2 linked regions of the Synechococcus sp. PCC 7335 genome follow. The protein of the gene in region 2 interacts with the protein of the main gene of each other region in a pairwise test. Links are inferred from orthologs where the notes say so. Each region holds a gene or a part of one and is shown on either strand. Other genes may lie near its edges.

Region 1 (3,232 bases), 3.2 Mb from region 2 along the record:
TGCGCCAGTGCATTGTGATAGTGATTATTGTGTAGGACTTCTCCGGCGACGGTGACGATACTGCAATAGGCACAAGTCATATTCGCAGCAATAATGACTGATTCCATTGCTGCGCGAACTTCAGCTTCTGTCTTTGCGGTACGGGTAGCGGCCATGCCTGCCTTATGAGCACGGGTTGTGACCGAAAGCGCCTTTCGGATAGATGCAATCGCGCCGCTATCTTGAATCATTCGCAGTCTGACGATAGCTCTTTCTAGCCTGTGATCGCCTAAAGGCTGATGCCGCTGTAAGACGATACCTTGCTTTAGAAGTACTTGGTCCATTGCCTGGACGGTTTCATCACGTTCGCCCAGGGTAGCTGCGCCTTGAGCAAAGTTCGCCAGCTGACTAAGTGGATATGCCTGCGTCGCACCGATTTGCTCAGCGATGTCGCTGCGCTTAGGCGCCGGACCGTGCCAAAGAGCGTCGTCTGGGGTGCTGTCATCGACAAACAAGATCAGCCGATCGCCATCTAGCAAGATAGCGGCGTTTTGCAAAGGAAGGCCAGCGAAGTAGAGAAAGTGGCTGCTCGCACGAAAAGGGTAGATATTCGCTGTGAAATTGCGTGGTTTAGCCGTGCCAGACCACAGCAGGACCGGAAAATCGATCAGCTGAGCGAGACGATGACGGCGCGATCGCAATGTCTCTACTAGCGAAGGTGTATCAAGATCACCATCCGATTGAGCGTGAGCTGGAGAAAGGCAATTCGGCGCGGTTTGCATGGGATATGGTACTTTGCTTGTTATTGATATTCTCTTCTATACATGTTGCCAGCGGCTGAAGCAGAACGGTTAATCTTTACGTTGGTCTCACCTATTGAGGCAGTAGAGACCCTGAGGCTGACTACGCCAGCCGTCGCTGCAGACGCTTTAGGACGGGTGTTGGCTGAGCCGGTGACTAGCAGAGTAGACTTTCCTCACTGGGATAATTCAGCGATGGATGGTTACGCCGTACGAGCAGACGATGTGCGCTCTGTGCCCACACAACTGAGCCTCATCGAAGAAATTCCAGCCGGGCGATCGCCACAAAAGCGTATCGACACCGGACAGGCTGCTAGAATTTTGACCGGTGCAATGCTGCCTGAGGGTGCTGATACCATCATTATGCAAGAAGAAACCGAACGCGTTGGCGATCGGGTGACGATTTTAGCGGCTGCGCAGCTAGGGAAATTTGTTCGTAGAAAAGGAAGCTTTACCCAGGCAGGCGCGCAGATCCTAAAGAAGGGGACCGTGGTTGCACCGCCAGAAGTTGCACTACTTGCGGCCACGCAACAGACTGAGCTAGCGGTGTACCGTCGCCCTCGAATAGCTATCCTTTCTACTGGGAGTGAGTTAGCCCAGATCGATCAACCTTTGCAGCCGGGTCAGATTGTAGATTCTAATCAGTATGCGCTGACAGCACTAGTAGCGAAGACAGGCGCACTACCCGTGCCGATAGGGATTGTGCAAGATGATCGAGCCAGCGTGAAGGCAGCGATCGCCTCTGCTTTGTCCCAGGCTGATATGGTGCTTTCAACTGGCGGTGTGTCGGTCGGTGACTATGATTATGTCGATCAGGTTCTAGAAGAGCTAGGCGCAAAGCTTCATATTCGCTCAGTAGCAGTGAAACCCGGCAAGCCGCTGACGGTCGCGACTATAGGCAGTCAGCTTTACTTCGGATTACCTGGCAACCCAGCTTCAGCAATGGTGAGCTTTTGGCGGTTTGTAGAGCCTGCGATCGCTAAGCTCTCGGGTAGACAAGCCCCTTGGGTACCTGAGTTTGCGATGGCAAAAGCAACCGTTGAACTAACAGCGGGCGGCGGACGTGAGACGTATCTATGGGGACAGCTCAGTACAGACGAACATGGCTATTGCTTTGGACGAGCAGAAGGCGGGCATAATTCAGGAAATTTGGTGAATTTGGTGAATACGAGTGGGCTAGGTATAGTACCGCAAGGACAGACAAAGATAGCAGCTGGCGCACCCGTAAGAGTGCTGAAAATTCGATGATAAGTGGTGGATATGCGATCAATTGTTACAATCAATTGATGTTATTAATCTGATCAAGCCGGTTAGGCACAAGTTGACTCTTCAATAGTTTTTGAAGGCGTGTGATCGCTAGGACATCTATGACTTCTAAGTACGACGATAGTGAGCTCCAACCAGGGTATCTGTCGGCGTCTTCTGAAGACCAGGCAGCGATTCCACCAGGTGGCGTTGAGGTAGCGCCGAAGAACCGTTCTTCAGGCAGTAGCTTGCTAGTTATGGGTTGGCTGCGAAGCTGGCCAGTGGTAGTGCTCGTAATTTTTGGCTTTCTAGGTACGGTGGGTACAACGGCTGTCTTTAGCTTGTTTCGCATGCCCAGCAGCCCCAATTGTCGGACTATCTTTTGGCCAACTGCGTCTGCCTCGTTGAGATTGCAGTGCGCTGAGACCTATGCAGAGAAAGGAGATGCTAAGAGCTTATTAGCAGCGATTGATCTAGTTGATCAGCTTCCCGAAGATCACCCGTTGCGTCAAGATATCATCAATAGGCGGATTGACGACTGGGCCAATTCACTACTAGATCTAGCTGAGCGTTCTTTTGAGGAAGGTGACATTGAGGGCGCGATCAGTAATGCGAGAGAAATTCCAACCCGAGCAGCCGCTTCGAAGACTGTAGAAGATAGGATTATCCGTTGGAAAGAGATTTGGAAAGAAGGTGCAGATATCTTTAGTAAGGCCAGGAAGCGGCTAAAAGAGAAAAACTTTCAAGCTGCTTTTACGCTATCTGTTGCTTTGCTGGACGTCGATAATCAGTACTGGTCGACTGAAAAGTACGGTGATTTGACGAAGTTGATCAGTCTTGCGAGGGAGGATGAGCGTACGCTCTCTAAAGCCCTAGCTTCTGCAAAGACGGAGACGCTGAAAGGGTTTTCAAGCGCTTTGAGTCAGTTAGAAGAAATTACTGAAGAGAGCGTTTTCTACAGAGAAGCGAGAAAAGAGAGAAAAAATATCGCTAACCGTATGCTGTTAGTAGGAGAACAGCTACTGGCAGATCGTCAGGTAGTATCAGCTCGGGCTATGCTAAACGCCATTCCTAAAGATGCTGGGCTAGGAGAAGAGGTGGCCGACCTTCAGATTTTTGCAGCGGCTTATCAGCAAGCCTGGATGAGTACGATTGGTAGCCTAGAAGCAGCTATCACTCAGATGGAACGATTAGGTAGAAATCGGCCC
Region 2 (3,292 bases):
CCTAGGAGATGCACACACAGTCTGTTTTACCCCTATAGATTCTTGGAATACTCCATCTGGTTGCTTCTTCTAGAATAATTATCAAAGACTAGTGGTGATGGATTGCTACAGGCTAGTTCTACAGCAATCCGCACTTAGCTCAACCCATTAATAGCAGCGGTACCCCTTATTCTGTAAAGCGTTTATAAAAAAAACCGAGATGAGAAAACCCATCTCGGTCTATAACCTTTTGAGGAAAAGACGAATAAGCGTTCAAGTCCCTGTAATTTACCTATTGGAAGGTTCTGGTGCAACAGGGACACCTAGCTTACGGAAAGGTACAGTCGCTCCGATGTTAATAGAAGAGAGGTTCGTACGAGGCGTCTGCGCGGGACGAGGATTTACGCTGCGAGCCATATCCAAATACAAGGAAGGGTTGCCAGCAGTTGCTTTCTTTTCTTGAGGCTTGAAGCGACGAACTTCTTCTTGCCACAGAAGCTGAGGAAATCCTAGGATGCCACGATAGTACTCATCGTAGCGAGGAGACTTGATATCAAAAGGACGCTCACCGATCTCGCGACCAGGTAGCACCCGACGACGATAGTAAGGAACGATGTCGTAGCCAAAGTTCTCCATATACTCGTCGCTATCTAGCAGCTCATCAATGAATCCCTCAACGCCTTTGGTGCCAATCTTGATAGACCAGGCAATCTTCTCGCGCTCATTGTAAGGGTCACGGCCTAATGCGCGTTGAATGCACTGCTCTACAAAGCGGTAGTTGCTGTTCTTCGCGTAGTAGTTGCGTAAGAAGGTATCAGAGAGCATCAAACCCCGAATGAAGTCGCGCACGGTAATTTGACTGTTACGAAGCTGGGACTCTAGGAAAGGCTCTTTATCTGCTTCAAAGCAGTAGAAGAATATCTGAGTATAGGCCGCATTGATCAACTCGGTCATTTCGCTGTACTCAAGAAGAGCTTCAGCGCTGTAGATAGTGGGCTGATCGTCGCCCTGGACGGTAAACCCCTCAACCCGCTGGTTCTGACTTTTGGGGGAATAGGTCAATAACGGAAGAGCCACGCTTGAATCTCCAGACTTTGTGAACAGCTGCAAATAATTCTTGTTCAATCATAGAGGAGTGTGGCCTATTGAACGGAATTACCTGAGAAAAACATTACAGAGCTTAACATTCAGCCAAAGCTCCTCCACAAAAGGCTTTAACAAATTCTGAATGGTCAAAAAGAGGCTTCAGCGGCGCTTAAGTAAGTTTGGAATGATAAGAAAACTCATATCTCGCAACACTTTTTGAGGGCATGTGTGGAGTGTACAACTCGGGCATATGCTCATACAAATAAGAAGCGAACCATTAGATGGAAACTATTCAGTAAGGAAGAGCGCAGCGTTCCGACGGCGTTTCGGGCGCGTCTCAAAGGGGGTTAGAGATCAAGGGGAGATGTCAGACTGAGCACTTGCTACTGCCCAGTCGGCAGGCGTGTTGCAGTTGAATAGCATTTTTTTAGGGACTGATTTGTAAGGCACAATCGGTGCATTAGACAGCCAGGTTTGAAAAGAATTTTGACCTCTATAATTTTGACCTCTATGTAGATACTGTTTGAGCGAGGGGACACAACCGCGATGATAGTAGCCACAAAGGGGTTCCCAGCCTTTTGGACCCGGGGCTAGAGAGGCCATAGGGATGGGGCTTTGTGTGTCATTTAGATAGGCTGTTAGCCATTCCCACCAGCGCTGTATGACCGCAGCCTCTAGGTGGGGTAGATCGCAGGCAAGTAAGAGGCACCAGTCAGAGGAGATAGCCTGCCATCCATATGCAAAACCACTGAGTGGTCCGGCACAAAGTAGGTCTTTATAGGGTCTAGTAGGTGGCAAAGGCTCTTTAATAAAACTGACAGAATCTGGGATTGAGTCTTGATATCTCTCTGGCCAGGGCGTAACGACAACGGTCTCTGTTGATAGCATTTGGGCAATCTGAACGGTGTTGAGTAACAGCGACTGTCCGTTTCCCATTGGCAGCAGCGCTTTATCTTTTCCCATACGGCGACTGCGACCGCCTGCTAATATCATGACGCTCAAAGCAGGTATAGCTAAAGCAGCCGTAGAGACAGAAGACATCATGGAGGTGCAAGTGTCGAGGTGAAAGGGGCTCAAAGATCTCGCTAAGTGGCTAAGGATACCTAGGTCAACGCACTTTTAGGATCAACGCACTTTTGGTCTTCTCGTGGCGCTCGGATGAGTGTTGCCTGCGGCGCGTTGGTAGGTGTCTTCTGCCCAATCACAACCTTTGAAGTAGTAGATTAGACCAGTCAGCGCAGCAACAATGATGTACATAAATCGGATCAGCCAGCCGACTTGCTTAAACAGGAAGACCGCAGCATTCGCCATAGGATCATCGTAGCTAGCTAGTGCATCGGTAAGTGTATCGCTTGAGACGACAGCAGTTTCTGAATTTAAGATGTCAGGTTGGACCGGTAGCTCGACTAGTCGAGTGCTAAGAGGGAAGTAGCCAAAGTAGCCTTTGTTGTTGGTTTCACGCTCTAAAAATTGGTTGGTGAGTTCCCTAGCATCTTGGTAGGACGTTTCTGTCCGAGCAGCGACCTTCTTAATCCAGAGATTTTGCTGAGTAAGGTAGCTAGCGCTAAAAACAAAAGGACTCAAGAGTACAAACAGTGCGAGTTTGGCTTTGTGGTTCCAGTGACGGGGCAGAAAGTAGGTTGCAGCGCCAATGCCAGCCCCTAGTAAGGCGAAGGCTGGTAAGTTAGAGAGTTCGGCTAGCTCGACGCTACGGAGGAAGCCGCCGACCCAAGGCAACGAGTAGATATAAATATCAGCTATCCAGGCGATCGCACTTTTGAGCAGCGCAGACAACAATGCCATACCAAAGCCAATGGCAAAGAATAGAAAAATGCGCGATCGCTTAGATTGAAAAGCCATAGGCTAGGGTTGCAAGATACTTCTTTATCAAAACATTGTGGTCGCGAAATTCAAAGCTGCGATCGATGCACTTGTGATTGTCAGAGTAGTATAGTACATTTGAACTGCTAGTCTTGAGTGCTGTGTGCATCTTCGACCTATGAGTATCGAACAGACGAATCAGCTCATCTTGCTTATTCTGAACTCGGCCCTAATGATGTTGCTCTCAGCCGGGTTGCTATGCGGGGCGTGGCTACGGCAAGACATGCTTTTGCAACAGATACGCCAAGCGAAGTCACGCTATCAACGGCTCACTCGTTCTTCTGGCGAGCTCGATACTACTTCGAATCTAATTGAGGCTGACCGCCTCAAATCTGATAGTTTCAGA

Evidence for each region.
Region 1: the proteins of S7335_RS06460 (region 2) and glp interact in binary tests that used the Escherichia coli proteins (3 or more experiments, as listed by UniProt). The link is inferred for Synechococcus sp. PCC 7335 from one-to-one orthologs.

What each region holds. Positions count from the first base shown.
Region 1 is NZ_DS989904.1:4,670,628-4,673,859, reverse strand. Bases 7-2,915 are described here. They hold glp (gephyrin-like molybdotransferase Glp), read left to right. Parts: upstream 7-803; coding sequence 804-2,027; downstream 2,028-2,915. Other genes in these bases: S7335_RS19530 (hypothetical protein), read left to right, coding at 2,147-2,915; S7335_RS19540 (aminopeptidase P family protein), read right to left, coding at 7-761. Also shown: more of S7335_RS19540, read right to left, coding at 1-6; more of S7335_RS19530, read left to right, coding at 2,916-3,232. UniProt on the Escherichia coli protein: Catalyzes the insertion of molybdate into adenylated molybdopterin with the concomitant release of AMP.
Region 2 is NZ_DS989904.1:1,451,287-1,454,578, forward strand. The notes cover bases 264-3,232. They hold S7335_RS06460 (molybdenum cofactor guanylyltransferase), read right to left. Parts: upstream 2,107-3,232; coding sequence 1,420-2,106; downstream 264-1,419. Other genes in these bases: S7335_RS06455 (phycobilisome rod-core linker polypeptide), read right to left, coding at 268-1,056; S7335_RS06465 (hypothetical protein), read right to left, coding at 2,191-2,925; S7335_RS06470 (hypothetical protein), read left to right, coding at 3,065-3,232. In the rest of the region: S7335_RS06450 (MBL fold metallo-hydrolase), read left to right, coding at 1-5; more of S7335_RS06470, read left to right, coding at 3,233-3,292. UniProt on the Escherichia coli protein: Transfers a GMP moiety from GTP to Mo-molybdopterin (Mo-MPT) cofactor (Moco or molybdenum cofactor) to form Mo-molybdopterin guanine dinucleotide (Mo-MGD) cofactor.